2 regions of the Staphylococcus sp. SUC_1.2 genome follow, and region 2 is predicted to be linked to the other one. Evidence: riboswitches for the same ligand, from Rfam matches in the RefSeq annotation. Region 2 holds a riboswitch; the other holds the start of a gene.
The links. A riboswitch is a leader RNA that binds a small molecule or an ion and turns the genes downstream of it on or off. The one in region 2 is predicted to bind lysine.
Positions count from the first base shown of each region.

Region 1: linked by a shared signal. The riboswitch ahead of NR218_RS00910 (amino acid permease) and the one ahead of NR218_RS02785 (amino acid permease) in region 2 are both predicted to bind lysine.

Region 1 covers NZ_JANJPM010000001.1:171,219-175,930, forward strand. The annotation lists gene rplT (50S ribosomal protein L20) at 1-139, opposite strand, end outside; gene rpmI (50S ribosomal protein L35) at 193-393, opposite strand; gene infC (translation initiation factor IF-3) at 421-948, opposite strand; ribosomal protein L20 leader region at 972-1,099, opposite strand; gene NR218_RS00910 (amino acid permease) at 1,162-2,655, opposite strand; lysine riboswitch at 2,808-2,983, opposite strand; gene thrS (threonine--tRNA ligase) at 3,032-4,712, opposite strand, start outside.
Region 2 covers NZ_JANJPM010000005.1:5,758-10,469, reverse strand. The annotation lists gene dnaI (primosomal protein DnaI) at 1-266, shown strand, start outside; gene thrS (threonine--tRNA ligase) at 588-2,525, shown strand; lysine riboswitch at 2,575-2,750, shown strand; gene NR218_RS02785 (amino acid permease) at 2,910-4,403, shown strand; ribosomal protein L20 leader region at 4,467-4,594, shown strand; gene infC (translation initiation factor IF-3) at 4,617-4,712, shown strand, end outside.

The sequences.
Region 1 (4,712 bases), on a different contig from region 2:
ATGCGTATTGACCTGATTTCATCACTTGTTGTTTTGCTACTTTATATAATGTATGTTTTGAACCGAAGTAACCTTTAGCCAATTTAATCGTTTTTTTACGACGTGCTCTTGTTACTGTTCCACCTTTAACTCGTGGCATGTTAAATTCCTCCTTAAATATATCGCTTTATCATCGTTCGAAAGTAATATTAATTATTTTTTGTAAGCTAACAATTGTTTTACGCGTTTCATATCGCTTTTAGATACTAGTTTAGCTTTACGTAATTTACGTTTTTGTTTAGTATTTTTATTTGCAAATAAGTGAGATGTGAAAGCTCTAGAACGTTTTAATTGACCTGAACCAGTTCTTTTAACACGTTTAGCTGCTCCACGGTGAGTTTTCATTTTTGGCATGATTCATTTCCTCCTAATAAAAGTAAATTATTTTTCGTTTACAGGCGCTAACATAATAAACATTTGGCGCCCTTCCATTTTAGGTTTTTGTTCAACAGTGGCAATATCTTTACATTCGTCTGCAAATTTTTCTAAAACACGTTGACCAATTTCTTTGTGTGTAATTGCACGACCTCTGAAACGAATAGAAACTTTACATTTGTCACCTTTAGTTAAGAATTTACGTCCATTTTTCAACTTAGTTTGGAAATCGTGTTCCTCAATAGTTGGACTTAAACGAATTTCTTTAACATTGATAACTTTTTGTTTTTTCTTCATTTCTTTTTCTTTTTTCTGTTGTTCGAATTTATATTTACCATAATCCATAATTCTTGCAACAGGTGGTTTAGCATTTGGTGCAACAACTACTAAATCTAATTCAACTCTTTCAGCCATCTCAAGAGCTTCTCTTTTAGATTTAACACCAATTTGGTCACCATTTTGGCCAATTAAACGTAATTCTTTTGCGCGAATTTTTTCGTTAACTTGCGTTTGATTTTTTGCTATGGTTGACACCTCCCAAAATTTTACGAAATTTTCCCAAGCAAAAAGAGCGGACAATATTTGCCCGCTCTTCACTCATACACAATAATTGTGTGACATGATTAACCTGCCAACAGCTTTTTGCGTCGCTACAGGTGAGAAACGGGTGTTTCTACTTGGTTCGTTTCGTAATCAACGATACTAATCATATCAAGTTTTATTAAGCATGTCAATTGTTTTTTGAAATTAGTGATGTTTTACTTCATTCATTGAGACATCTTGGCTTAAATCAACTTCTTCAAGAGGTATTTTTTTAGTTTTATATCTTAATTTATGATAAATAAAGAATACTAAAAATACTGGAATACCCATATACGTAATAATAAATCGATTAAGATCAAAGTGCCCTGTTTTAATGAAATCCACATCTTGTCCAACAATCACAATCACACACAATATACCTGCAAATATTGGACCGAATGGGAACCATTTCGCTTTATATTTCAATTCTGATTTACGATGATGTTGAACATTAAATGCTCGTCTAAAGCGATAATGACTTACTGCAATACCTACCCAAGCAATAAAGCCTGTCATACCACTGGCAGCTACAATGTATTCATAAGCATTTCCGCTTAATTTTTGTACTAAGAAAATAACGACTACAAGTACACCAGTAGCAATCAATGATAAATATGGCACGCCGTGTTTATTCGTTTTACCAAACGAAGCGAATGCTAATTTATCTTTACTCATTGAATATAACATACGTGTTGATGCATACATCCCTGAATTACCAGCTGATAATACTGAAGTTAAAATAACTGCATTCATAAATGAAGCAGCGAATGCTAAGCCTGCATTTTTAAAGACAAGGGTAAATGGAGATGTTGCAACATCGTTATCTCCACCCATTAAAGCATTACTATTATAAGGAATTAACATACCAATAACAAAGATGGCTAAGATGTAAAATAATAATATTCTCCAAAAAACTTGTTTAATTGCTTTTGGGACAGCACGTTCTGGATTCTCAGATTCTCCAGCAGTAATACCTATTAATTCAGTACCTTGGAATGAGAAACCAGCAACTAAGAATACACCTAGGATTGAAAGTAAACTACCGCCAAGATTTCCACCTAGGATTGGCCCATCACCTTTAGTAAATGTCTCAAATCCTACAAAATGTCCACCCATAATTCCTAATATAGTTAAAATACCAATAATTATAAAAATAATTACTGTAATCACTTTTATAAGTGCAAACCAATATTCACTTTCACCATATACTCTTACAGATAAAGAGTTTAATGCGAAAATAATAACTATAAAGATACAACTCCATACCCATGCTGGTATCCCTGCCATAGGTGTCCAATACTGTATGACTTGCGCTGCAATAGTTACATCTGCCGCTACAGTAATTACCCAGTTAAACCAATAGTTCCAACCTAATGCGAATCCTAATGATGGATCTACAAATCGTGTTGCATAGGTACTAAATGAACCTGAAACAGGTAAATACGTAGCCATTTCTCCTAAAGAAGTCATTAAAAAGAATACCATAGCTCCAATAATTGCATATGCAATAAGCGCACCTAATGCACCAGCATCGTGAATAGCACCACCTGATGTCATAAATAGGCCTGTACCGATACAGCCTCCCATTGCAATCATAGAGATATGACGATCTTTTAACCCTCTCTTCATACCGCTATCTTGATTTTCAACTTTACTCATATAAGCTCCCTTTCTTAATGTAGAGGTTAGCTAAGTATTTATTTGTTATGTGAAGATAATTAACATATTTAATTTTTATAAATGATATGTAAATCAAATTACAAATTAAAAAATAGGTACATACCGTTAAGATATGCACCCATTACTTAATCTATATCGGTAGCACATCACAAACTGTGACAGTACAGTTTCTATTCGATAACTGTCCCAACAAATCATAAGTATGGTTATCATTTGTTTCGGCATCTTTACCTTTCATACTTTCAACATACGTTCCATATCAACTTCTGAAGTATTACTTTTTAAAGATGCAACCTCTAACTCATTTTTATTTAACTACTTTGTAATATACATTAAGGATATTATTTTATCAAGACTATCTACGTTTTTTTAGACGAATTTCATCTACTAAGTTCCAGATAAATTCATCTCTTTCTATTGTTTCTTGATCTTGTGAGCCATACTTACGAACATTTACTTCGTTGTTTTCAACTTCTTTATCTCCTACTACAATTTGATAAGGAATTTTTTGCATTTGTGCCTCTCGAATTTTATAGCCCATTTTTTCGTTACGATCATCAATTTCTACACGAACACCTTGAGATTTTAATTCATCTTGTAAATTTCTCGCATAGTCGTAATGTAAATCTACATTTACTGGAATAATCTCAACTTGTTTTGGAGCTAACCATGTTGGGAAAGCACCTTTAGTTTCTTCAGTTAAGAAAGCTACAAAACGTTCCATAGTTGAAACTACGCCACGATGAATAACAACAGGTCGGTGATTTTCACCATCACTACCAATATAAGAAAGATCAAATCGTTCAGGTAGTAAGAAATCAAGTTGTGCAGTTGAAAGGGTTTCTTCTTTACCCATTGCAGTTTTAACTTGAACATCTAATTTAGGACCATAGAATGCTGCTTCTCCAATAGCTTCAACATATGGTAAGCCCATTTCATCTACTGCTTCTTTAAGCATAGACTCAGCTTTATTCCACATGTCATCATCGTCCATATATTTTTCTTTATCTTCAGGATCTCTGTAACTTAATCTGAATGTGTAATCTTCAAAACCAAAGTCTTCATAAACATCTTGTATCATATGAACAACGCGTTTGAATTCATCTTTAATTTGGTCAGGACGTACAAAGATATGAGAATCATTTAAAGTCATACCTCTTACACGTTGTAAGCCTGATACTGCACCACTTGCTTCATATCTATGCATAGTACCTAATTCAGCAATACGAATTGGTAATTCACGATAAGAATGTGGTTTATTATTATAAACCATCATATGATGTGGACAGTTCATTGGACGTAATACCATTTCTTCAGTTTCATCTAATTTCATTGGTGGGAACATATCATCTCTATAGTGATCCCAATGACCTGAAGTTTTATAAAGTTCAACGTTAGCTAGAACTGGAGTATATACATGATCATATCCCATGCTTACTTCCTTATCTACAATATAACGTTCAATTTCACGGCGAATTGTTGCACCATTTGGTAACCATAGTGGAAGACCAGCACCAACAAGTTGATTATTTGTAAATAATTCTAAATCTTTACCAATACGACGATGATCACGTTCACGACGTTCCTCTAACATGTCTAAATGTGCTTTTAAATCTTTTTTATCAAAGAAAGCAGTACCATATATACGTTGTAACATTTTATTGTCGCTATCCCCACGCCAATATGCACCTGCAGTAGAAAGCAGTTTAAATTCTTTAATTTTTGAAGTTGATGGCACATGAACACCACGGCATAAATCTGTAAATTCACCTTGAGTATATAATGTTACATTCTCATCTTCAGGAATTGCATCTATTAATTCTAATTTATATGGATCATCTTTAAAGAAATCTTTTGCTTCTTCACGAGAAACCACTTTACGTTCAATTTTATAATTTTCGTTAACAATTTGTTTCATTGTTTTTTCGATTTTTTCAAAGTCATCTGATGATACTTTTTCATCCATGTCAAAGTCGTAGTAAAAACCGCCTTCAATCACTGGACCAACACCGAATTTAACATCTCCATAAATTCGT
Region 2 (4,712 bases):
CAAATATATTAATGATAGATGATATAGGTGCGGAAGAAGTAACACCTTGGGTTAGAGATGAAGTAATTGGACCATTATTACACTATCGCATGGTTCAAGAACTACCAACGTTTTTCTCATCGAATTTAAATTTTGAAGAGCTAGAACATCATTTATCTATCACACGTGAAGGTGCGGAAGAAACAAAAGCCGCTAGAATTATTGAAAGAATTAAATCTTTATCAACGCCATATTATTTGGATGGTAAAAATTTAAGAAACAATTGAAATTTAAAATAACTATTGTATAATTAAGATAAATCTTAATCGTTGAAATAGTTGAAGATATGATAATTTAATCCATGTTATACAGCGAGCTAATGTATGATGAGAGATTAGCTAATAAATTAAATTATTACTCCTTCATCATTAGGTGTTGGTAATCAATGCCCGGCTCAAGACCGTTATCTTAAGTAGAGATATTTAGCTATTGCTAAATAACTAGGGTGGTACCACGACGAACTCGTCCCTTTTTTTAGGGGGCGAGTTTTTTATTTCAACGAAATTAGAATTTAATTGAAATTAGAATTTAATTATGGAGGTTTTCTAATGGATCAAATAAATGTTCAATTCCCAGATGGAAATTCGAAAGCGTTCGATAAAGGCATTACAACTGAAGAAATTGCACAATCAATTAGCCCTGGATTAAGAAAAAAAGCGGTTGCTGGTAAATTTAAAAATCAAATGGTCGATTTAACTAGACCGTTAGAAGAAGACGGTTCAATTGAAATTGTGACTCCAGGTAGTGATGAAGCGCTTGAAGTTTTACGTCATTCTACTGCCCATTTAATGGCCCAAGCTTTAAAACGTTTATATGGGGATGTTAAGTTTGGAGTTGGCCCTGTTATAGACGGTGGATTCTATTATGATTTTGATATGGATGAAAAGGTTTCGTCAGATGACTTTGAAAAAATTGAAAAAACGATGAAACAAATTGTTGATGAAAATCATAAAATTGAACGTAAAGTTGTATCAAGAGAAGAAGCTAAATCATTCTTCAAAGATGATCCTTATAAATTGGAATTAATAGACGCTATACCTGAAGATGAAAGTGTTACTTTGTATTCGCAAGGTGAATTTACTGATTTATGTCGTGGTGTACACGTTCCTTCAACTTCAAAAATCAAAGAATTTAAATTACTTTCAACTGCCGGTGCATATTGGCGTGGTGACAGCAATAACAAAATGTTACAGCGTATTTATGGTACAGCATTCTTTGATAAAAAAGATTTGAAAGCACATTTAGAGATGCTTGAAGAGCGTCGTGAGCGTGATCACCGTCGAATTGGTAAAGATTTAGAGCTATTCACTAATAATCAATTAGTAGGTGCAGGTCTTCCATTATGGTTGCCTAATGGTGCTACAATTCGTAGAGAAATTGAACGTTATATAGTTGATAAAGAGGTAAGTATGGGTTATGACCACGTATATACTCCAGTGTTAGCAAATGTTGAGTTATACAAAACTTCTGGACACTGGGATCATTATAGAGATGATATGTTCCCACCAATGAAATTAGATGAAACAGAAGAAATGGTATTACGACCTATGAATTGTCCACATCATATGATGGTCTATAATAATCGTCCTCATTCTTATCGTGAACTACCTATCCGTATTGCAGAATTAGGAACTATGCACAGATATGAAGCTAGTGGTGCTGTATCAGGATTACAACGTGTACGTGGAATGACATTAAACGATTCACACATATTTGTTAGACCTGATCAAATTAAAGATGAATTTAAACGTGTTGTTAACATGATTCAAGAAGTATATAGTGACTTTGGCTTTGAAGATTACACATTCAGATTAAGTTACAGAGATCCAGAAGATAAAGAGAAGTATATGGATGATGATGAAATGTGGAACAAAGCTGAAACTATGTTAAAAGAAGCAGTCGATGAAATGGGATTACCATATGTTGAAGCAATTGGTGAAGCGGCATTCTATGGTCCAAAACTAGATGTTCAAGTTAAGACTGCTATGGGTAAAGAAGAAACTTTATCAACTGCTCAAATTGATTTCTTATTGCCAGAACGTTTTGAACTAACATACATCGGTAGCGATGGTGAAAATCATCGTCCAGTAGTTATTCATCGTGGCGTAGTTTCAACTATGGAACGATTTGTAGCGTTCTTAACTGAAGAAACTAAGGGTGCATTCCCAACTTGGTTAGCACCTAAACAAGTTGAAATAATACCTGTTAATGTTGACTTACATTATGACTATGCTAGAAATTTACAAGATGAATTAAAATCACAAGGTGTACGTGTAGAAATTGATGACCGTAATGAAAAAATGGGGTACAAAATTCGTGAAGCACAAATGCAAAAAATACCTTATCAAATAGTTGTTGGTGATAAAGAAGTTGAAAACAATCAAGTCAATGTACGTAAATACGGCTCTCAAGATCAAGAAACAGTTGAAAAAGATGAATTTATTTGGAATTTAGTAGATGAAATTCGTTTGAAAAAACATAGATAGTATTGATAAAAATGATAGCTTAATGTATATTACTATATAGTTAATTAAAAAAAGAGTTAGAGGTTGCGTCTTTAATTAGTAACACTTCAGAAGTTATTAAGGAACGTATGTTGAAAGTGTGGAAGGTAAAGATGCCGAAATGAATGATACCCTTAATTATCATTTGTTGGGACAGTTATCGAATAGAAACTGTACTGTCACAATTTGTGATGTGCTACCGACATAGATTAAGCAGATGGTTGCATATCTAAAGGTATGCAACCATTTTTTTATGCTTTAAAGAATTATAAACTATTTGGAAGTATAATTTGAATGCGTTCATAATCATCGCATAACACAACAAAACTATTTTAGTTAGCCTCTACTGTAAGAAAGGGAGCTTCTATGAAAAAAGTCGAAAATCAAGATGATGGAATCAAAAGAGGACTGAAGGACCGCCATATTTCTATGATAGCAATGGGTGGTTGTATCGGTACCGGATTATTTATGACCTCTGGGGGAGCAATACACGATGCAGGGGCATTAGGTGCTTTAATTGCATATGCGATTATTGGAGCTATGGTATTCTTCCTCATGACATCTTTAGGTGAAATGGCAACGTATTTACCAGTGCCTGGTTCATTTAGTACTTACGCAACACGTTTTGTAGATCCATCTTTAGGATTTGCGCTAGGTTGGAACTATTGGTTTAACTGGGTTATTACAGTTGCAGCAGATGTAACCATTGCTGCACAAGTCATTCAATATTGGACACCTATGGCTGGTATTCCAGCATGGGTTTGGAGTTGTATATTCTTAGTTATTATATTCGCACTAAACTCTTTATCTGTTAGAGTTTATGGTGAAAGTGAATATTGGTTCGCTTTAATCAAAGTTGTAACAGTCATTATCTTTATCATTATTGGTCTTTTAACGATACTAGGTATTATGGGTGGAGAATTTGTAGGTTTCGAGACATTTACGAAAGGTGACGGACCAATTCTAGGTGGTAACTTAGGTGGAAGTTTATTATCAATTCTAGGCGTCTTCCTAGTTGCTGGATTCTCATTCCAAGGTACAGAGTTAATTGGTATTACAGCTGGAGAATCTGAAAATCCAGAACGCGCTGTACCTAAAGCTATTAAACAAGTATTCTGGAGAATATTATTATTCTACATATTAGCAATATTTGTTATAGGTATGTTAATCCCTTACGATAGTAATGCATTGATGGGTGGCGATGATAATATTGCTACTTCTCCATTTACACTCGTGTTTAAAAATGCTGGGTTAGCTTTTGCGGCATCATTTATGAATGCAGTTATTTTAACATCAGTTTTATCAGCAGGTAATTCAGGTATGTATGCATCAACACGAATGTTATATTCTATGAGTAAAGATAAATTAGCTTTCCATTCATTTGGTAAAACGAATAAATATGGTGTGCCATACTTATCTTTATTTGCGACAGCGATTTTAGTTGTTATTATTTTCTTAGTGCAAAAACTAAGTGGTGACGCATATGAATATATTGTTGCTGCAAGTGGTATGACAGGCTTTATCGCATGGGTAGGTATTGCAATTAGTCACTACAGATTTAGAAGAGCTTTCGAAAAACAACATCATAGTAAAAGGGAGTTGAAGTATAAAGCTAAATGGTTCCCATTCGGTCCTATATTCGCAGGCTTGCTCTGTGTGATTGTCATAATCGGGCAAGATGTTGATTTTATTAAAACAGGTCATTTCGATTTAAATCGCTTCATTATCACATATATGGGAATCCCAGTTTTCTTAGTATTCTTTATTTATCATAAATTGAGATATAAAACGAAGATAATTCCATTAGATAAAGTAGATTTAAGACAAGATGTTTCAATGGATGAAGTAAAACATCACTAATATTAAAATAATTGTTGACTTATATGATATACACTGATATGATAATTAACGTTGAATACGAAACGTACCAAGTAGAAACACCCGTTTCTCACCTGTAGCGACGCATCAAGCAGTTGGCAGGTTAATCATGTCACACATTATATGTGTATGAGAGAAGAGCGGGCATTCTATGCTCGCTCTTTTTGCTTGGAAAATTTCGTAAAATTTTGGGAGGTGTCAACCATAGCAAAAGATCAAACGCAAGTTAACGAAAAGATTCGCGCTAAAGAATTACGTTTAATTGGCCAAAATGGTGACCAAATTGGTGTT